DNA from 3 places in the Teredinibacter haidensis genome. Region 1 is predicted to be linked to each of the others. Evidence: riboswitches for the same ligand, from Rfam matches in the RefSeq annotation. Region 1 holds a riboswitch; each other region holds the start of a gene.
What was found. Region 1 has a riboswitch for cobalamin ahead of H5715_RS05780 (ribonucleoside-diphosphate reductase subunit alpha). Riboswitches for the same ligand answer to the same signal wherever they lie in the genome.

Region 1 (7,284 bases):
CATAATACCCAAGCCTACTGGGCGATGCTGTAGGTTGGAGTTCCGCGCTTGCGGCACGCTGTAGTAATTGTAATCAACTACATTGTCCAACATCCGAATTGCGGTGTTGATTGTGCGTTGTAGCTTTTCCCGATTTAAGCCGTTTTCATCAATATGAGCAGCCAGATTGACTGACCCCAAATTACAGACCGCAATTTCATTGTCATTGGTATGCAACGTTATTTCGGTACACAAATTCGAGCTGTGCACAGTACCCACATGCTGATTGGTATAGCGGATATTGCACGGGTCTTTGAAGGTAATCCAGGGGTGTCCTGTTTCAAACAACATACCGAGCATCTTGCGCCACAAGTCTAAGGCCTTCACCGTTTTGTACATGCGCAGTTCACCGCGCCCTGCTTTGGCCTCGTATTGGATATAAGCATCTTCAAACGCCTGCCCATAGAGTTCATGCAGATCGGGTGCTTCTTCGGGTGAAAGTAAAGTCCATTCACCCTCTTCTGCTACCCGTTTCATAAATAAATCTGGCACCCAATTCGCGGTGTTCATATCGTGGGTTCGACGACGCTCATCACCGGTATTTTTGCGTAGCTCTAAAAACTCTTCTATGTCGATATGCCAGGTTTCAAGGTAGGCACACATTGCCCCTTTTCGCTTGCCACCTTGGTTAACAGCAACGGCAGTATCATTGGCAACTTTTAAAAAGGGTACAACGCCCTGCGATTCCCCGTTAGTGCCTTTAATATGCGCACCAAGGCCACGTACACGTGTCCAGTCGTTACCTAAACCGCCAGCAAATTTCGATAACAGAGCGTTATCCTTAAGCGATGAATATATACCGTCCAGATCATCCGGCACTGTGGTCAGGTAACAGGACGACAATTGTGGTCGCAACGTACCGGAATTAAACAGCGTGGGTGTCGAACTCATAAAATCAAATGACGACAATAGCGTATAAAATTCAATGCAGCGCTGCTCTCGATTGATTTCATTTATCGCAAGCCCCATGGCTACGCGCATAAAAAAAGCCTGAGGTAATTCCAAGCGCTGTTGGTTGCTATGAATAAAGTACCGGTCGTAAAGTGTTTGCAGGCCTAAATAGGTGAATTGTAAATCTCGCTCTGGCAATAAAGCTGCCGATAATTTGTCTAGATCGAAACGTGCTAGCTCGGAGTCGAGTAACTCAAGATCAACTGCACGTTTAATGTAAGCCTTAAAGTAGTCGCCATATAAATTCGACATTTCTGACTGAGTCGCTTCATGTTTCCGATCAAAGACAAAACTCAAAGCCTCGCGACGACAGTTGTCCAACAGCAAGCGTGCCGATACCTGGGAGTAATTTGGCTCCTGATCGATCAGGCTACGAGCGCTCATAACCAGTGCCGCATACAGATCCTCTTCTTTCATACCATCGTAAACAGCATTCAAGGTGATCCGCATCACCTTGTGCGCGTCGATATCCTCTAGCCCGCTGACAGCCTCATCAATTACGTTCTGCAGGCGTGTCTGATTCAATGGTTGTCGACTGCCGTCATTCAATACAATGCTAATCGTGGCTGACGACGACGTATCGTCGGTTTGTTTCGACGCCCGCTGCTGAGCGTGCTGATCCCGGTATAGCACGTAGGCACGCGCGACTTTTTGTTCGCCATTGCGCATTAGCCCGAGTTCAACTTGGTCCTGAATGTCTTCAATATGTACCGTTCCGGCTTCAGGAAGGCGACGAAACAAGGCTTTGATCACTTGGTCAGTGATTTGGTCGACCTTTTCGTGTATTCGGCTAGATGCGGCCGCGGTGCTTCCCTCGACAGCGAGGAAAGCCTTGGTGACGGCCACCATAATCTTACTGCGGTCAAATACTGTGAGTTTGCCATTGCGGCGAATAACGCGATATTCGCTGTGCGTGGGTGCGTTATCTATGGCGGTGTGGGTGGAATGGCTGAGATGGTCTTCAGTGACGATTGGGTCGTTTTGCATGCTTTGTTCCTGGCCCGGATGCCAGGGAATGAAAGCGCAAAATACCGACGACTTTCAAACCCGGGCCTTTACGCGAGACGCTGGTTAATAAGAAAGGTAATCGGACTTAAGCGGTCTGTAATATTCAGCCTGCTATCACCGTTGCGCGACAGTTCCGGATTCTCACCGGATTCCCCTATACTCAACCCTTAGCCACTATATGTGGTGGCCATAAATTGATGTGGCACAAGTTATAGTAATTAAGGCTGTTTGGCAAGTAGCGTTTTTAAGTGAATTGTGGTGCGTATTTATTTTACGTCATCAAAATTTATAGAACGTTAAATACTTGCAAACGTTTTACCTTGTCTTGGTCGCTCCCCTTAAAAAGTCAGAAGTATTAAGGCGATTTGTGCACTCATAACGACCGACCTGAAGCTCAGGACTGATGCCGCGCCAGATCGCTCCCGAACCTTGGAATATTGGTTTTCGGCGTCGCCTGGAAAAGGTCATACCAAAGGGGAAAAGGTAGGTATTTCCGCTGAAAAATACTTCGACTCCCAAGCTTCGGAGGCACAAAACAATATTTTTGGAGTTTGATTCACTTTTCCGTATTTTAAACAACCTTGTTGAATCGGTCGGTTTCGCACATTCAAAATCAATATTGGTGAGCATGCGGTTTACATAAGAGATGCTCGGCTTCATAAAATTGGCCAGCTGAATTCTCGTATGTTTCTATTTCTATCGTCTATAGACCTATTTTAACCAAGAGGCGATTTGAGATTGAGTAGGCACTGAACCACTATGAATTACTATTCCATCAATTACCACGGCAGGAGTACTCATAACGCCGTAAGACATGATGACTTCAGGACTTGTTTCTTTGGATACGTTGACGTCGCAATTTTCTTCTGTCGCAATTTCTCTAATTAGCTCGGCGGTTTTTACGCACTTGGTGCACCCGCTGCCGAGAACTTTAATGTTCTTCATAGTTATTTCCTCAGAAAATAGGGCTAATAAAGTTAAACACCCAACCAACAACAGTAAAAGCTGTTAGCAGTATGGCGAATAAAATACATAGAAGTTTCCACTGCATGACTTGCTTGAGCAAAATAAACTCGGGAAAGCTGGCCGCCACCGTACTCATGCAAAATGCCAAAGTCGTCCCCACTGGCAAGCCATTAATGATAAGGCTTTCCATGACAGGAATAACGCCGGTAGCATTCGAATACAGCGGAATCCCGAGAAGTACTGCGGCAGGGACAGACCACCACTGGCCATCACCGAGGCGGTTTTCGATCCAGCTATCCGGTACAAACCCATGTAAGACGGCCCCGAGACCCACACCGACAATAACCCACTTCCAAACGCGGGAAAAAATTTCTAGCGTTTCGGACTTGGCGAATGCGTGACGCTCTTTAAATTTTATTGGGGACTTAGCAAAAGTGATTATATCTTGATTGTATTGCGTTTTTCTACCGCGCTCCAAGGCCTTTGCTGCAAACGATTGAAGCCATCTCTCGGCACGAATCACATCAAGGAAAATACCACCGACAATCCCGACGAATACACCGACTAAAACGTAAAGAAAAGTGAACTTCCATCCAAGTAAGCTCACCAATAGCAGCACCGCAACCTCGTTGACCAATGGGGAGGTCAACAGGAAAGCCATGGTAATCCCGACAGGGATACCCGCAGAAGTAAAGCCTAAAAAAACCGGAATACTGGAACAGGAACAAAACGGTGTAATGGCACCAAAACCGGACCCGAGAAAATACCCAACGCCCTTATGCTTACTCGCCAAAAAATCTCTGACTCTTTCCACATCTAAAGACACGCGTAGTAAGGCAATAGTGTAGATCATGACCACCAGCAGCACGTAAATTTTACTGACATCTTCTATAAAAAAGTGTGTGGCGTCGGCAAGTTTACTTTGCGGATCGAAACTCAGAGCACCGTAGGTTATCCAGTCAGCAAGCTTTGTGAAAATGGTAAACATCAATATTCCTTAAACCAATTATGCATATTGATTCAGACTGATAGATGGCGAATACCAGCAGTTTAAACTTAACATTCACAACAGGGGAAAGCATCGAGCGCAACGACCTACTTTGATACGCGGTATCACATATACGAATAGCTTGTAATCTTTAAAATAAAATCCCATACACGTATTAGAGGTCCGGCCGGCAAAAAGGTTGAATTTAGCCACTTCGTACCTAACCTGATGATTTATATGAAAATATTGGTCATCTTCTCATGGAAGAATTGTGCGAATTTCACGCATCAATTTCTTTGTTTTAAGGTATTATGGGGCTCCCTTGCTCTAGTGCTAATTGGTCGCCAACGTTAAGCTTTTTCTCTTCTAGTAACCGATTCATCATACCTGTCTTAAATGAGACTTCCGCTTCTAGCTTGCCTATAGACACTGATGCCTCTGCCTTCCAGGTCTGTAGTTCTTCATTCAGTATTTTAAGCTTGTCGAGTTCCGCTGATTGGCCTTTCAATTCAGATACTTGTGCTTTAAGTGAATCTGCTTCCTCCGCTTTAGATTCCAATCGCGCTATTAATCTGCGCTGTTCAGATTCTAGGATTGAAGTATCTTTTTGCGTAGCGCTGAGTTCAGCCGCAAAGCGTCCGTTATCCTTATTTAACTGTGTAATATCGGTTTGTTTAACTGAAAGAGTTTGATTGAGTGTCCGAATTTCAGCTTGAAGCTGCTGATTATGCTGCTCATGCTTCCGTTGATCCTGATCGCGCTGATCTTTTACCGACGTTCGATAATGCTCCATGGATTCTCGGTTATGACAATGTTTTTCTTCCAACGACTCGATCTGGGTCTGCCTTTCAGCTAGTAGCGCCTGAAGTTTTTCTTCCGTTTGACTGGCTTGGGTTACTTTTGCTTTTAAAGCTTCTTCGGCGACCTTGCTCGCGGCTAACTCAGCGAGCGCGTTTTGTAGGCGAGACTCCTTTTCTTCAAGCGTTTTTTTATCGGCGGCTAACGTGTCCTCAAGCTCTTTAGTGCGGGTCATGAGCGACTGCACTTGATTCTGATGCCTGACGTGGTTCTCGTCTATAACCGCTTGCGCTTCCTGTTTTAGTGTGGAAGCCAGGCGGCCAACAAGCTCTTTTATCGGCTGGCTGAGCAGCGCCTCGTCATCCGGTCGACCCGACGCCTCCTCTTCAATCTCGCGTAGATAGCGATGGATGGTTGACTTGGAGCCGGTGTTGCCCAGCTCCACGCGAATTGCATCAATGGACGGGTTTTCGCCTCGACTGATTAGGGTTTCGCGCGCTTTGGATACTAATGCTTTGTTAACGCCGCCTCTTGCCATAGTTTACCTCTCGATATTTCGTACTGTATTACATACCATGTATATACATACTATATTAAACGCTATCCATAAAAACAGGTATATTTGTCCAAAAACCAGTACGAAATAAGGGCTTACGGGTTGCTTAGTCACTTCGCGTCATTGATTGAACTACAGTCTTAATCAAGCTGCACCCATACTTTCCGAGTTAAAAGCACGACAAAAACCGATAGCCAATCGGTTTTTGTCGTGCTACCTTACCGTCCGTATAAATTCAGCGTAATTGATATTATGAACCTTGGCGAACTCGAAAAATTAGTGCTTCAGCACATCTGGGATACTGGCGAAGTGGATGCGAAGCAAGTATTCGCACATTTTGAGAAATCTCGCGGCGGTACGTTAAATACGATCCAAAGTACCCTAGATCGCCTGTTCAAAAAAGGTTTGTTAAGTCGAGAAAAGCATGGGCACGCTTACCTATACAAAGCCGCAATAAATCGCAACGCCTTTATAGGACAATTAATCAATGATATCGCCAGTGATTTTGGTTCGACAAAAGACAGTCCTTTGCTCGCCGCCTTCTCCTCTCTATCTTCAGATCTTGACAATGAACAACTGGATGAACTCGAGCGACTGATAGAAGAAAAGCGTGCGACTTCTCGGACTGGTGGCGCAAAATGATTTTGGGCTATTTGGGGCTGAGCCTGAATATATTGTCAATTGTTTTTGTCAGTCTCTGCGCGTCGCTGATCTTTATCAGCATGACCTTATTCTTCACCCCGAATTCACTAAACCGTTTTCAGGCTAATGCTAGGATCAGTATTTTATGGTGCATTGGCATTCTGCCCTGGATTATCAGTTTATTTAGTGTTGCGTTACTCGTGCTCCCTGAATTAACGTCGAGTAGCGACACATGGCTAGCCACTGTCCTACATTGGCACCACATTTACCAATTTGAAATTCTTAGCTGGCATGGCGCATCGTTATGTGTGTTTTGTGTTATTTTTTTTAGTGTGTGTTTAGCGAAGTTAGCCAAAGCCATGAAGGCCAACAAGCAACTAAATCAGCTCGATTTCTTTATACAAAACGTTAATTCTGAGCAGAGCCTGACGGTTATCGAATCAGAAGAATCTCGAGCGTTCACCTCGGGACTTTTTAGTCCTAGGTCATACATCACAAGTGGGCTTAGCGATCAGCTGACCACACTAGAAGCAACCGTTGTTGCAGAGCATGAGTTAGCACACGCGAGGGCGCACGATCCACTGAGGAAATATGGCTTTTCACTATTGGCGGCTTTTTTTCCGACGTTTATTGCACAACAACTGAATAGTGATTTTTCACTCGCCTTGGAGCAGGCCGCAGACGAATCTGTGTTGTCTACGGTTAACGATGAAACGGTAATAGCTAAAACCTTGCTCAAAGTTTCCAAGTTAAGCCATAAAAACATAGGCACAGCAATGCCGACGCCGAATTGCCATTTCTCTACTCATCCGCTGACTTTGCGCATTGAGTCTCTTCTTAACGATAACAAAGGTCAGTCATTTCCGGTCTTATTAGTTTTATCGTTTTCAGTAATGGCAACTCTAGTCAGCACCTTGTCTGTTGATCTATTTCATCATGCACTTGAACGGCTGTTTAGCCACTAAATTATCTATTTTAACTTTACGCTTTTAAAGGAGCGCTAATGCGATTGCCTATCCCCTTTAGCACAACTAAAAAACCGACCTGCAATCGGTTTTTTAGTTGTTTACTTAAGCTTGCCGGCCTCTCCGGAGCCGTAATTTATTTCGGTCTGTCAGCATCCCTTATGGCAGCTGAAACTCCTCGGAACGAATTGACGCTCCGGCAAACGGTAGAACTTAGTTTGCAAAGCCACCCAATACTTGCGTCTTATCAATACCGCGTAAAGAGTGCCAATGCGCAGGCCCAACAAGCCGCTATTGGTGAAAAGCCGGAAATCAATCTAACGCTTGAAGATGCGCTCGGTACCGGCGAACAAACGGGACTCGACAATGCG
Region 2 (7,284 bases), 1.7 Mb from region 1:
ATACGATTAAGAAGCTTGAACACCAGCTGGGCACACGCCTATGGCATAAAGATGGGCGCGGACTAAAGTTCACGCAGGCCGGTGACTATCTACTTGCGGAGGCGAAGCGCCTGCTCCCCCAAATGCGCAACCTCGACGAGGTAATGCAGCAAATTGCCTCGGGGAAAAAGGGCTCGCTACGAATAGGTATGGAGTGCCACCCCTGCTATCAATGGCTGCTACGGCTGTTACAACCCTATCTTCAGGAGTGGCCTCAGGTCGATGTGGACGTAAAACAGCGCTTCCAGTTTGGCGGTATGGCAGCTCTATTTAACCGCGAAATCGACATACTGGTAACGCCCGACCCACTGCACAGAAAAGGCGTTCGCTTTACACCGGTGTTCGACTACGAACAAGTATTGGTCGTAGGCCTTCAGCACCCGCTGGCATCAAAAGCTTATGTAATGCCGAAAGATCTGAATCATCACCAACTTTTTAGCTACCCCGTTTCCACGGAACGGCTAGACATTTACAACCAATTTCTGTTGCCTGCCAACTGTCGACCACGACAACACAAAACGGTCGAAACCACTGAGATTATGCTGCAGATGGTAGAAGCCGGTCGCGGCGTCGCCACACTGCCACAATGGCTCGTAACCGAGCTGGCGGAAACTTTTGCGGTAAAAGCGGTGCGCCTGGGACACAAAGGCATACAAAAACAGATTCACCTGGGCACGCGTGACGACGCTGATCAAACCGACTATTTACGCGCGTTTATCGAGCTGGCACTCAGACCACAGGCAGGCCCGACTGAACAACCGTATTAACGCTCCCCATCTGCGCCAGACGCTGCTGAGTGGCCGCCAACTGTTCAGAGCTTATCCACTGGTTATCGACTGTAATCCGAAACTGGTAGTCGATACCGCTATCCAGAACCCATCGAGCACTCTGCCAGGCTGCGTTACCACTGTCGTTAACACCGGTAATAAGCGGGTAATGATCGACCGGAGCTTTCACATCCAAACCAATCCAGTCGATTAATGGCAACAAGGTTTTAAGCCGACGCGGGTAGATCCCCGCGCTGTGCAAGCCGACTTTAAACCCTAGAGCTTTAACTTCTTCAATAGCCGCCCACAGACTGACCTGCGCCGTTGGCTCTCCCCCGGAAAAAACCACGGCATCCAATAATCCGCGACGGCGGGCGAGAAAATCCATCACTTGCTGCCAGCAAATTCTAGTACCACCACCGGTGGGCTGCAGCCCTTGGTTGTGGCAATAAACGCAGCGCCACGGGCAACCCTGGGCGAACACGATGGCCGCCAGCTCACCGGGATAATCAATACTGGTTAAGGGCTGAAAACCACCCACCTGCAGTGTCTTAGCTCTCGGCATGCGGCTTTTTATCTACGGTAAAAAAACGACGCTGCTGATGCTCCGCCTGCTTGCCCGCATTCCAGGCTGACACAGGGCGATGGTAGCCCATTACTCGGGTCCAGACTTCGCAGCGCACACGCTCTTCTGGTTTTAACTCGACTTTATTGTTCATCGCTAATCTCCTTCGATTTTTGTTGCAGAATGTCCTGATCACAGCGCGGGCAGTATTCATGCTCACCAGCTAAATAGCCGTGCTTGGGACAAATGGAAAACGTTGGTGTTACCGTGATGTAAGGCAGGCGAAAATTGCTGAGCGCGCGCTTAACAAGCCGGCGACAGGCATCTGCGCTTGCCAGAGGCTCGCCCAGATAGAGATGTAAAACCGTTCCACCCGTGTACTTACTTTGCAATTCCTGCTGACGCTCCAGCGCGTCGAAGGGATCCTGGGTGAAATCCACCGGTAACTGGGAGGAATTGGTGTAGTACGGACTATCCTCCGTACCTGCCTGCAGGATATCCTTAAAGCGCTTTTTATCTTCCCGCGCAAAACGATAGGTCGTGCCTTCCGCCGGTGTCGCTTCCAGGTTGTATAGATGCCCGGTTTCTTCCTGAAACTGTGTCATACGCAAACGCACATGGTCGAGCAGCCGCAGCGCCAGTGCTTTGCCGTCGGGAGTGGCAATATGCCATTGATCTTCGGAAAAATTGCGAATCATCTCATTGACACCATTTATACCCAGGGTGGAGAAATGGTTGCGCAGCGAGCCCAAATAACGCTTGGTATAAGGAAATAAGCCCGCGTCGATATGCCGCTGTATCACTTTGCGCTTAAGCTCTAGGCTGTCCCGCCCCAGGTCCAGCAACCGATCCAAGGCCTCTATCAACCCAGCCTCATTACCTTTGTGCAGGTAACCCAGGCGCGCGCAATTGATAGTTACCACACCCAGAGAGCCCGTTTGCTCGGCAGAGCCAAAGAGGCCATTACCCCGCTTTAACAGCTCCCTTAAATCCAGCTGCAGCCGGCAGCACATGGAGCGAACCATATTGGGCTCCAGCTCGGAATTGAGAAAATTTTGGAAATACGGCAGGCCGTATTTGGCTGTCATGGCAAACAGGCGCTCGGCATTCTCTGAGTGCCAGGGAAATTCACGAGTGATGTTGTACGTGGGGATAGGGAAGGTAAACACGCGGCCATTGGCGTCGCCCTCGGACATAACCTCGATATACGCGCGGTTGATCATATCCATTTCACACTGCAGCTCGCCGTAGCAAAATGGCATGGTCTCGGTGCCGATAACAGGGTTCTGCTGTTTAAGATCGTCCGGGCACACCCAATCGAACGTAAGGTTGGTAAAAGGGGTTTGCGTACCCCAGCGCGAGGGCACATTCAGGTTGTAAACCAACTCCTGAATGTGCTGGCGAACTTCGGTATAACTCAACTGATCTTTGCGCACAAATGGCGCCATATAGGTATCGAAAGAACTGAAGGCCTGGGCACCGGCCCATTCGTTCTGCAGGGTTCCCAGAAAATTCACGATCTGGCCCACGGCGCTCGACATATGTTGCGGTGGCGCTGCCTCTACCTGACCGGGCACACCGTTCAAGCCCTCGTGTAACAGCGTGCGCAGTGACCAGCCCGCGCAATAACCGCTGAGCATATCCAAATCGTGAATATGCAAGTCGCCCTTGCGGTGAGCCTCGCCTATTTGGGGCGGATACACATGATTAAGCCAGTAGTTGGCGATAATTTTTCCAGAGGTGTTAAGGATCAATCCGCCCAGCGAATACCCCTGATTGGCATTCGCAGCAACCCGCCAATCGAGCCTATCGAGATATTCGTTAACAGCTGAGGACACATCCACCAAGGTTTGCTTATCCTTTCGCAAGCGCTGATGCTGTTCGCGATAGACAATAAACGCCCGCGCTGTTTTTAAGTGATTGGCACTGATCAAGGCCTGTTCGACAATGTCTTGTACGCGCTCTATATCCACTTCACGTACTTGCAAATGACCGATAACTTTCAGTACCTGCGACGTCATTAGACTGGCTTCTGCTCCGTCCAACTCATTCGTCGCAAGCCCAGCTTTAGCGATGGCCTGCTCGATTTTGTCGCGCTCAAAAACAGCGCGACTGCCGTCGCGTTTACGCACGGCTTCTGGCATTTGAGAAAACAATGAATTGGCTGACGCCACGTTACTAGACATAAGACTCCCCGATATCTGTGGGGGGTCGCGCGGAAACTTAGTGAACGGCGGGGAAGGTAAGGTCAACAGCGTCGACCACCCTGCTGGTCCTAGCGCGAGACCCGGGTTGAGCTGTCAGCTTTCTGGCAGCACATTGGCAGGCATTCGGGCTTAAAGTGGGGATTAATACATTCCCACTTATTACCGTTGCGCGACAGCCCTGGATTCACACCAGGTTCCCCTGCATTTAGTGACACAAAGCCTACATGTTGTGCTTCTCATCACTTAAAACACATCATATAGGATAATTACTATTTTTATTTGTGATGGATCAATGACCTGAAAAGAGACGAATGTAACATCCAGCCGCTGCTTTGAGCGAGGACTTTACCAAAAGGCATCTGGAGCAGCGTACAAGCCCGCCGAGATTATCTCAGACGCTAAATAGCGATTTTACTCATTTAAACAAGCCTATAACTAACGCGACAACCTCCAATTATCTGCTATCTTTCCGACAGGCTCCCGCCCATAACAAACGGATATCTCAAAAGAGACAAGATTCAAGCTTATTCGTTTTGGACGTTGGAGGTAACCAACTGGTGAAGCTCTGATTAAATTTTAATTCGCCCCGGACGAATACATATCAACGAGGTCCAAGCGACGGTCCATCGCAAGATGGATTCACTTAAAACGTATCGTCGATAAAGGAAATTTGTAAGCATCTATATCAAACCCTATTGTAAAGAGATTACGCAACCGCTTTAACGAAAAAAATAATCTTCTACTTTTAGGGAAACATCATAGCGACGCCCGAAAAAGAATGGAAAAATGCCGTAACGTCACCACAAAATAACAGTAAGAAAAACGCGAAGCTTAGGCGAATAATTGAGCAAGCCCAAGCATCTACCTCTATTGTTTACGTGTTGCACCACCCTTATCTAGGCATTTTCTGGCAGTTGCGGATGGCGCGCATAGCGTCTATTCTTCCATTTTACTGAATAGAAAAATTTTCAATTCACGGGCATTTTTATTTTCGACAGTATAATTGGCTGATTTTGCCATTTTTCAATCATTGGATTCGATTACTTGCATACATATTATTATTGGTACGAAAAAGGAGTAGCATCGTGACGTTTCGGCGAGCGCGATCTGAAGATTGTAAAAAAATCCGGATTACTGAAATCCTTTCGGCGGCTGAAAGTGTTATCGCAGAACAGCGCTTTGAGCGCTGCAACCTCAACGACATTGCTGCCGCTGTTGGCATGAGTAAACCGGCACTCTATCGATATTTCCGCGTCAAAGAACTTATATTTTTGGAAATCTATCGCAGGGAGTTATCCGAACTAATTCCATTACTGATTAAAGCTTTTACACCGCCATCATCAGAGGCCATTACCAAGGTATTTGTTAGCCGACCCATATTTTGTCGTTTGAGCGGCATACTCACAACTGTACTCGAGCAACCACTTACGCTCGAAGAGGCCATTGACTTTAAAAGTGAAGTGGCAATATTAATGCAACCGCTCGTAAAAACGGTAGCCATAGAATTGTCGTTAACGCCCCAAAACGCGATCCAATGTATATTACAACTTTTTTCTTCCCTAATCGGCGCCTGGCACTTAAGTAACCCAAGCGCATTAATGGCAAAGGCCTACGAAATACCCGAACTTAGCGTATTTAACATGAAATTTTATGATTCGCTGTACTGGCATATTGAAGCCTTGCTTAAAGGCTATGTCGATTGATTTAAAATTTTTCAACTACTTTCCGTACGCCCCACTTAAACCACTTTTCAATAAACCACCTCATACTTTACTTGGGCAGAAGCCGTTCAAACTTGGCCCTAGGATAAGCGAACCGTCTCGCCCCCCCGAACAACCTCAGTTCCCCCCACAACACCAGATGAAATTGCGCAATTAATCTAAGCAGTATCAGTGCTAGACCAAGCCCGACGATGGTTAGCTAAATACCTATAGAGCACCAACGCCACGCAAGACGGTACGACATAGTCTGAACAGTTGACATATATCAACAGCTTAAGTTACCCTGAGTAACATAATATACCGAACGATACGGGTGCCATACCGTGTATCCGTTTCCGCCAAATTTAGCAGATCCATATAATTAATAATAATTTGGTCGTTCATCGGATACTAAACGAGCACACCAAAGAGGGCTTTAGGGACAAACTCAAACCATTCTTTCAATGAAACGCCACTCGTGAAAACCCGCCAACCTCCATAAGGCGCCGCCACGAGCATTCTGACAAAAAGCTGACTGAAGCTTTCGGAATGGTTTTTAGTGCTTAACAAAATTTAAAGACATAGTGGCGTCGAGTACTTTCCCTCAACGCCTCTTACGTTTACTTTAATTTTTAACTAAAACTAGTGATGGTAGTGAAATGGAAATACAGGACATATGGATCGTTGTGGGTGACCGGTTCTACAACTATAACAACATCTCTTCGTGTATCCTTTATAGCGACTGGAAGGATTTGGTAAAATCAGGCGAAACACATGCCGGCACCTGCCTATTCGTTCCAGGCCAAGGCCTAAGCCCCATTCAAATCGACAATATTTACAGGCAGTCTCCTTTTTTTGAAAGCTCCCCTCCCCCTATTGCCACACAAAAGCAAACACACAAGCATATTTCCGATAATATTCTTATAACAGAACCGATAAAAACTGGAGAGAACACCTATTCCTCCAAGCTTGTACTACAGGAAAATAATGAGTTCATTCTCGACCATACTACCGGCTACCATATTCGAGGTATGATTTTCCTGGAGGTAACACGCCAAATGTCGACCTCAGTAGTAGATTTACTCTTCAACGACTCTAATAGCTATTATGTTATGCACAATATTTACGCTGAATATCTCAATTTCTCGTTTCCGATTGAGACGTTCATAGAGCTGACAATCGAGCATAAAGAAACTGAAAATCGTGAAAAATATTTCAATGTAACTGTCGATTTTTATCAAAACTCAACAAAAGTTGTTACATCGGGTGGTCGTTTCACGGCTTCGAAAAAATCAGAACTCTGTAAAAAGGAGGCTCGACTTGCGCAAATAACGACGAATAAATTTTGTCGGCTAATGAAGAAGAAACTCAAGGAAGAACAAAATAGTGAAGAAATTCTAAGAGAAGAAATTGCATGAAAAAGATACTGGTTACCGGTGCTACCGGGCATCTTGGGCTTAATTTAGTATCAAAATTGCTAGACAAAGGCTACCAAGTAATAGCGGTTGTTCGAAATTTCAGTAAAGCTAAAGCGTTAGGACTAGATAAAAGCAAAGCCGAAATACGCATAGCTGATCTTACCAAGCTAGATGAAGCCGAAAGCGTAATGCAGGGTGCTGACATCGTATTCCAAGCGGCAGCAAACTTTTCACATTGGAGTGAAGACCCTGAACACGATATTATTTTAGCTAACAACCGTATCACAGATAATGTATTAATCGCTTGCAAGCACAACGCAGTCGAACGCGTGATTTACGTTGGTTCGACAGGAGCGCTAGGGCGAAGTAACGAGCGCGTTGTAGGGCCCAATGAGTGGATAGAAAACACTCACGGAAACCCGTACTTTGAATCGAAGAAACAATCTGAACAACTCGCGTGGGCTAAAGCAAAAAAGCTGGGAATTAATATGGTGTCTGTATTGCCCGGTGCCATGCTCGGTGGATCGTTTACGCATTCAACACCAACAAGCCGCTTTATCGAATCGATTAGGGATGGGAAAGTTCCAT
Region 3 (7,284 bases), 180 kb from region 1:
ATACGAAGTCTATGTCACCGAATGGACCGATGCTCGGGAAGTCCCGTTAAGCGAGGGACGGTTTGATCTCAATGATTATATTGACTACATCATTGAAATGATTGAGGTATTGGGGCCGGATATTCATATTATCAGTATCTGCCAGCCCGGCCCGCCAGTTCTCGCGGCGGTGGCGGTGATGTCAGAACAGGATAACGAAAGTTTGCCTTCGACAATGACGTTTATGGGCTCGCCAATTGATACTCGCCTGTCCCCAACCACGCCAAACAAAATTGCCATGGAGCGCAGTTTCGATTGGTTTAAAGATAATATGATCTATACGGTTCCCTGGCCAAACAAAGGCATTATGCGCCGTGTCTACCCCGGCTTTTTACAGCTCAGTGGTTTTATTACCATGAACCAGGACCGTCACGTAACCGCCCACAATAAATATTTTGAGCACCTAGTTGAGGGTGACTGTGATAGTGCGCAAAGGCATCGGGATTTCTACAACGAATATCTCGCTGTACTTGATTTAACGGAAGAGTTTTATCTGCAAACCATCAGTGATATTTTCCAGGAGCATCGTTTGCCCAAAGGTGAATTTATGCATCGAGGTCAGTTGGTGCAACCTTCAAAAATAACAAAGGTGGGCTTGATGACGATAGAGGGTGAAAATGATGATATATCCGGAATTGGTCAAACCCAGGCCGCGCATACATTATGCGTGAATATACCGCAGGAGAGTCAACTCGATTATATTCAAACGGGTGTGGGGCATTATGGTGTTTTCAGTGGTCGTCGCTTTCGCGCAAACGTAAAGCCAAAAATTGAGGACTTTATGCTAAAACATTTCGATGTAAAACGTGAAAACCACTTTCAAAAGGCTAACGAGCCTTTATTCTTCAGTAAAACCAACGGGCACTTATAGAACGTTGGCAGCATGAGGGCTTAGCGAACGTCGATTAGCCCTGGAGCAGAAATAACCCGCTGAGTAGATACAAGTTTAGGGGGCTCCAGACTAAAAGGTGCTGGGATGTTTGAGTTTTTCAAGTAAAACAGGCGAGTGTTTTCTCGATTCATCTGAGTTATAACATCTTTAAAATATCGATAGAAAAGCGTGTCTAAAGAACCCTCTTTGTGAGCGATTTTCAATCCGTGCTCCAGCCGCGCTGTTAGTTTTGGGTGGTGCTTACTCACCTGGAAAAACACCGGGAAAGGGTAGTAAAGAACAATACCCGGCACAATCGCAAGATTGCCGTAATCCGGTCCCACTTCACTTAACGATTGCACGGCTTCACCGGCACTTAAAGGTATATAGTCGAAGCGTCCTCGGCTCAGCATAAAAAAGAGCGATTCGAACGAGGAGCCTACCACCAGCGGTAGGCCATTTTCTTTATACACTGGGACATCGGCCCAATAGTTAACCTGTCCAGCTTTAAGCTTCTGCAAATCAGCGTAGTTTTCTATGCTGGCAAATATGTGAAGATCTTGCTTGCGGGCAATTAAAACACGATAACCTAGGAGCCCATGCAGTAATGGAACGCTAATAACATTTAGCTCTCCATCCATCTCCAACTTGCGGGCGGGTAGGGGGTTGGTGAAGAAGTTAACCTCTTTTCCCTCTGCTACTACCCGTCTTCCACGATCGTAGTTTACTTGTAGGTAATGAACGCTAAATTCGTAAGGACCATGTGTGGGCTGGGTAATATCCAGAAGGTGCTCGGCAAGAAGAGATTCGTAAGTGGCCCTTGTTGTGCTTAATCCTGTCGCCCAAAATTTTGCCTGCAATGGGGGCTGGGCAAAACTGAAGGCACTGCAGGCAACCCCCAAAAAGGCGAGGGTTATCCGTGCCGATAAAGTGTGGCGTTTGGTCATTAGTTTTATTTTTATCGTTATATTGTCAGTTGATGGGCCGCGATGGCCCAAAAAGGACAATTATAGCGCGTACTTGTCGTGGCGCGAAATTCATTCAGGTGAATAAATAGACGGCTATCATGTCACGGTTGTTATAGAGGGTCAATTTGGTCCAATACTGGCTTTCGTCTTACCTATATTTAGTACAAAATTGGCGTAGGTAGTTTTAATCGTTAGTGGTTTTTGGGGGAGTTGACAGCATTATGCATTTGTTTGTGTACGGTTCACTTATGTATCCTCGCGTGTGGCGATCAATTGTAAAGGGGCGTTACGGCCAGCAGAACGCAGAGCTAAAGGGGTATCGCTGTGTTCAGGTCAGGAATCAGCACTACCCCATGATTTATTCGGTGCGTGGAGGTGATAGCGTAGAGGGACAGGTGTATTTCCATGTTCGGGCTAAAGATATTAAGCGCTTAACGTTGTTCGAAGGGAAAGAGTACACCTTGCGGCCGGTTCATCTTTTGCTCGATTCTCCTCTTATGGGCAGTCGAAGGCTGAAGGCGGCAACCTTTGTTGCCTCCCGCTTAGGTCGGTTCAAAGCGGGGGAAAGGAAGTGGAATAGGGGTGAGTTTGTTCAATCCGGTTTGGACCACTTTTGTAAACGCTTCGTTGGATTTAATCGAATTTAATGGGCAAGTTGACATTCTAATGGCGCCTCTATACAGTCGCCGCCAGTTACAGGTGCTTGCGCGACGCCGCAAGATAAATGGGAAGTTTGGTGAAAACCCAACGCTGCCCCCGCAACGGTAAAAGCTACTTTTAGTAGGTAATAGCCCGATACCAGCCTGTTTCATTTTCGTTGATGGAGCGGAGGGCTACCATCCTGGAGTGATCCCCGACTTGCGGACAGCGTTACCTGCGGCATAGCCGTATTCAATACTAACCAGTATTTGTAGCCGTCTTATCAAACTTGTCTACATCATCCCTGGCTGCCTCCCTCATTAGCTTGCTTTTACGCTTATGAGGACTAACATGAAAAAATCTGTTTTATTCACCGCTATTAATGCTGTGATTTTCTCTTCCTATTCCCTTGCGCAACCACTTCTTGAAGAAACCGTTGTAACGGCATCAAAAAACGAAACGCCTATTCGTCAGATCGGCGCTTCCGTTACGGTTATTGATGAGCAGGAAATCGAGCTACGTGGTTACAATGCGATTGCCGATCTATTGCGTACAGAGGCCGGCGTATCCGTTAGTAATAGCGGCGGTGCAGGTAAAGTCACTAGTTTGCGTATTCGCGGAGAAGAAGGTTATCGAACCCTGGTGTTAATCGATGGTATCGAAATGTCGGACCCAACAGGCCCGCAGGTAAGCACCGCAATGGAACATATCAATGCCAATGGTGAAATCGAAAAAGTAGAAATATTGCGTGGGCCGCAGGGCTTTGTATATGGTGCGGATGCGGGTGGTGTCGTCAATATTTTTACCCGGACGGTAGATGAAGGGATTCAAGGCCAAATTGGCGTTCAGGGGGGAAGCTACCAGCAACAGGATGTAAATGGCTATATTGCCAGTGGTAGTGCTCGGGGCGATGTTTTTTTGTCGGCTGCAAAAAACTCTACCGATGGTTATAACTCGCTGGTGAGCGATAGCGAAGCAGACAAAGATGGTTACGAGAATCAAACCCTGCACTTTAAAGGCGGTTTAAACTTATCGGAGAACTGGCGGGCTCAATTCGTGCTTCGCGATGTGGAGGGAAACACGGAATATGATAATTGTGGCTACCCGACAACGCACGACTGCAAGTCGGACTATAGTCAGCAAGCAGGGCGTTTGTCCGCCAGCTATAGTGGCGAAAAAATGAACCACCAGTTGGCCCTAGCCAAAACCAATACGGAGAGGGATTATTTGGCCGATGGCGTATTCTCTTACGGCTACAAGGGTGATGTAGAAAAAGTCGAGTATCTCGGAAGCGCTAAAATCTTGGCAAATAGTACTCTCGTGTTTGGGTTAGATAATAAGTCTGAAACCGTTGTTATAGAGGGTGGAGACGATTTATCTCAGGATCAGTCGGCGGTTTTTGCCGAGTGGCAGGGCCAATTTTCCGATAATGCGTTCTACACCTTTGGTGGGCGTTATGATGACAGCGATGATTTTGGAGAGCACTTCAGCTATCGCGCGACTACGGCATGGGTTCAAAGTGAAAAAAATAGCGATGGTGTCGACCAAGGGCTTAAATATAGAGCCAGCTTTGGCACCGGCTTCAGAGCGCCCAGTTTGTATGAGATTGCTTACAATGCTGGCCCTGATGCGTTCGGCGCGGCAGCCGAAACGGTCTTAACTGAAGAGCAAAGCCGTGGCTTTGATATCGGCGTGGATTATTTTATTGACGGTAAAGCGTTAGTGCAACTTACTTACTTTAACCAGAAAATAGAAGACGAAATATATTACGACATGGCGTCTTATTCTGGCTATTTACAGCGTTCGGGAACAACCTCATCTAAGGGCGTTGAATTGGCTGCCGATTACGCCTTTAGCAGCACGATTAAATTTGTCGGTAACGTTACCCATAACGAAAGTGAAACGTCCGATAATTTACCCCGTCTTCGTCGCCCACAACTACAGGGCAACATGGGACTACAATTCGCTTTTATGGATAATAATTTGAATATGCTGGCGAATCTGCGTTTGGCGACGGATGCTGATGATGAAGTCTATGATAATGACACCTATCAGAATGTTCGCGTACCTTTAGACGATTACCAGGTGCTGGATGTAAGCGCGAACTACTCACTGAAAGACTGGACCTTTAGTTTGCGCGTAGAAAATTTGACAGATAAAAATTATGAAGAAGTAACCAACTATAATACCGGCGGGCGTAAAGCTTATCTGGGTGCTAAGTTTACTTTCTAATAAGGTCAAACTGATGGATAAAGATGCTAAACACAAACGCGCCATGGAAAAACAAAAAGCGCAGGTGGATAAAACGATTGCCAGTGCCAATCAGGAACGCGGTGTCTCGGTTTTATTGACTGGAAACGGCAAGGGAAAATCCAGTTCAGCTTTTGGTATGGTCATTCGCGCCCTCGGCTATGGACAGAAAGTGGGCGTCGTTCAGTTTATTAAAGGTGAGCAGTTGTCTGGCGAAGAAATTTATCTGCGGGAGAAATGTCCAGATGTATTTCTATACCAGATGGCAACGGGTTTTACTTGGGACACGCAGGACAGATCCTCCGATATAGATGCGGCGAAAAAAACCTGGGGATACGCAAAAAAATTACTGACTGATGCAAGTTTTGATCTGGTTGTGCTCGACGAGCTTACCTACATGTTGGCTTATCAATACCTGGATGAAGACGAGGTGGTCAACGCGATCAAAAACAGACCTCATCAGCAAAGCGTCGTTCTTACTGGTCGGGGTGGCGGCAGTGCCCTCAGGGAAGTTGTTGATACCGTATCGGAAGTTAAGGAAATAAAGCACGCTTTTCGCGCTGGGATTCAGGCGCGTAAAGGGGTCGACTATTAAGCGGGTTGCTAAATGCTGATTAAGCCAGCAGATTTATCGAGGATTTGGCCGTGGATAGCAAGCCTTTCGCTAGGGCTGCTGCTTTTTAGTTTGCTGTGCTCATTACTCTTTGGGGCAGTGCCCCTTAGTGTTAGTCAATTTATCTCGTGGGTGGGTGGTAACGATACAAGCCAGGCAGGGCTTATTATAGAGCGCTTACGCCTACCTCGCGCATTGTTGGCGATGGCAGTGGGCAGTATATTGGCGGTTAGCGGTGCCGCAACACAGGGGCTTTTCCGCAATCCGCTTGCCGATCCATCGCTTATTGGTGTGAGCGCCGGTGCTGCAGCCGGGGCCAGCATAGTGATTGTATTACTACACCAGTGGGAGTGGGGGATTTGGGGTTTTTCCCTGGTATCTGTCGGCGCATTTGTGGGTAGTATCGGGGTGGTGGGTTTTGTTTATTCAATTTCTACCAATGAACAGGGAACACGCGTTTCCACCATGTTATTAGCCGGTATTGCCTTTACCTTTTTGGCCGGAAGTATAACCAGCTTGCTGGAATTTGTGTCTGATAATGAAATGCTTAGGCGCTTGAGCTTATGGCGTATGGGTAGCCTGGATGGCGCAAACTATCAGGATGTTATGATTTTAATTGCGGTGAGCGTTATCTCCTATCTCGTACTCTTTCGCCAGCACAAAGCTTTAAACGTAATGTTGTTGGGTGAGTCGGAAGCTCGACATTTGGGGATCGACGTTAAGCGGGTAAAGCGCACGATCATTATTTCGGTTGCTGCGGGAGTCGGTATTGCCGTGGCTTTGAGTGGAACCATCGCGTTTATTGGTTTAATGGTGCCCCATCTGGTACGCCTTGTTATTGGACCTAATCACCGTTATCTGATTCCGCTGTCGGCCTTATTAGGTGCGACACTTCTGGTTGTTGCTGATATTTTTGCACGAACATTAATTTCTCCAACCGAGCTTCCCGTTGGTCTGGTAACAGCCTTACTGGGCGCGCCTGTTTTCCTCTCTCTGTTGCGGCATCGGCTGCAATACTCCTTTAGCTAAAATATCACTATGACGATTCTTTCGCTAAAAGAAATTGGTTTTACGATTAATGGTTATAACTTAATCGACCAAATTACGTTTGATGTGGAACCCGGACAGATAACTGCGGTTGTCGGTCCTAATGGTGCGGGTAAATCCACGGTTTTACGTACAATTTCAGGTGAGTGTTCCGGTGCAACCGGCAGTATTGAATTTTGCGGGAAAGATATGGCTCGCTGGAGCAGTAATGAAAAAGCGAGGCGAATGGCGGTATTACCCCAGTTCAGTTCACTCTCTTTTCCTTTCACCGTAAGAGAGGTTGTTGCGATGGGGCGATTCCCCCACAGCAGCGGGCGCAAGGAAGATGAGAGCATTGTTAAGAGCGCCATGGCAGCGTTAGATATTACCCATCTGCGCAATCGTCTGTATACCCGTTTGTCGGGCGGTGAAAAGCAACGCACACAGCTAGCAAGGGTAATGGCACAAATATGGAACCCCAGTGATGATATGGATCGTTTACTTTTGCTGGATGAGCCAACAGCATTTTTAGATCTTGGTCATCAGCAGCAGCTTATGCAGGCCATCCGAGATTTTTCTCGACAGGGTGTGGCCGTATTGATGGTGCTGCACGACATTAACCTTGCCACTCGACATGCACACAAGGTTGTCGCATTGCAGCAGGGCAGGGTTGTTGCCAATGGCGATAGCCATACGGTGGTAACAGAAGGCTTGATCCAGAGATTATTTGGAACCGAGCTTCAGGTGATTAATCATCCTGTTTCCGGTCAACCACTCATTTTCTAAAAAAATATTGATACTTTAGGTCGAGCGCTTATCAGCTCGGCAACAATTTTCTGGCCCTTCAAACCCCGGTTGCTTTCGTGTTATGAAAAAAA

Region 2: another riboswitch for cobalamin. It lies ahead of H5715_RS19155 (ribonucleoside triphosphate reductase); the one in region 1 lies ahead of H5715_RS05780 (ribonucleoside-diphosphate reductase subunit alpha).
Region 3: another riboswitch for cobalamin. It lies ahead of H5715_RS06615 (TonB-dependent receptor plug domain-containing protein); the one in region 1 lies ahead of H5715_RS05780 (ribonucleoside-diphosphate reductase subunit alpha).

What each region holds. Positions count from the first base shown of each region.
Region 1 is NZ_CP060084.1:1,502,833-1,510,116, forward strand. Features, by position in the region: gene H5715_RS05780 (ribonucleoside-diphosphate reductase subunit alpha) at 1-1,977, opposite strand, end outside; cobalamin riboswitch at 2,052-2,183, opposite strand; gene H5715_RS05785 (thioredoxin family protein) at 2,710-2,943, opposite strand; gene H5715_RS05790 (permease) at 2,954-3,952, opposite strand; gene H5715_RS05795 (DNA-binding protein) at 4,254-5,288, opposite strand; gene H5715_RS05800 (BlaI/MecI/CopY family transcriptional regulator) at 5,559-5,948, shown strand; gene H5715_RS05805 (M56 family metallopeptidase) at 5,945-6,913, shown strand; gene H5715_RS05810 (TolC family protein) at 7,075-7,284, shown strand, end outside.
Region 2 is NZ_CP060084.1:4,697,014-4,704,297, reverse strand. Features, by position in the region: gene H5715_RS19170 (LysR family transcriptional regulator) at 1-806, shown strand, start outside; gene H5715_RS19165 (anaerobic ribonucleoside-triphosphate reductase activating protein) at 769-1,371, opposite strand; gene nrdD (anaerobic ribonucleoside-triphosphate reductase) at 1,358-1,525, opposite strand; gene H5715_RS19155 (ribonucleoside triphosphate reductase) at 1,515-3,557, opposite strand; cobalamin riboswitch at 3,676-3,817, opposite strand; gene H5715_RS19150 (TetR/AcrR family transcriptional regulator) at 4,664-5,281, shown strand; gene H5715_RS19145 (AfsA-related hotdog domain-containing protein) at 5,938-6,696, shown strand; gene H5715_RS19140 (NAD-dependent epimerase/dehydratase family protein) at 6,693-7,284, shown strand, end outside.
Region 3 is NZ_CP060084.1:1,685,998-1,693,281, reverse strand. Features, by position in the region: gene H5715_RS06630 (polyhydroxyalkanoate depolymerase) at 1-910, shown strand, start outside; gene H5715_RS06625 (type 2 periplasmic-binding domain-containing protein) at 931-1,857, opposite strand; gene H5715_RS06620 (gamma-glutamylcyclotransferase family protein) at 2,100-2,525, shown strand; cobalamin riboswitch at 2,559-2,699, shown strand; gene H5715_RS06615 (TonB-dependent receptor plug domain-containing protein) at 2,869-4,749, shown strand; gene cobO (cob(I)yrinic acid a,c-diamide adenosyltransferase) at 4,763-5,362, shown strand; gene H5715_RS06605 (FecCD family ABC transporter permease) at 5,375-6,409, shown strand; gene H5715_RS06600 (heme ABC transporter ATP-binding protein) at 6,419-7,192, shown strand; gene H5715_RS06595 (cobalamin-binding protein) at 7,275-7,284, shown strand, end outside.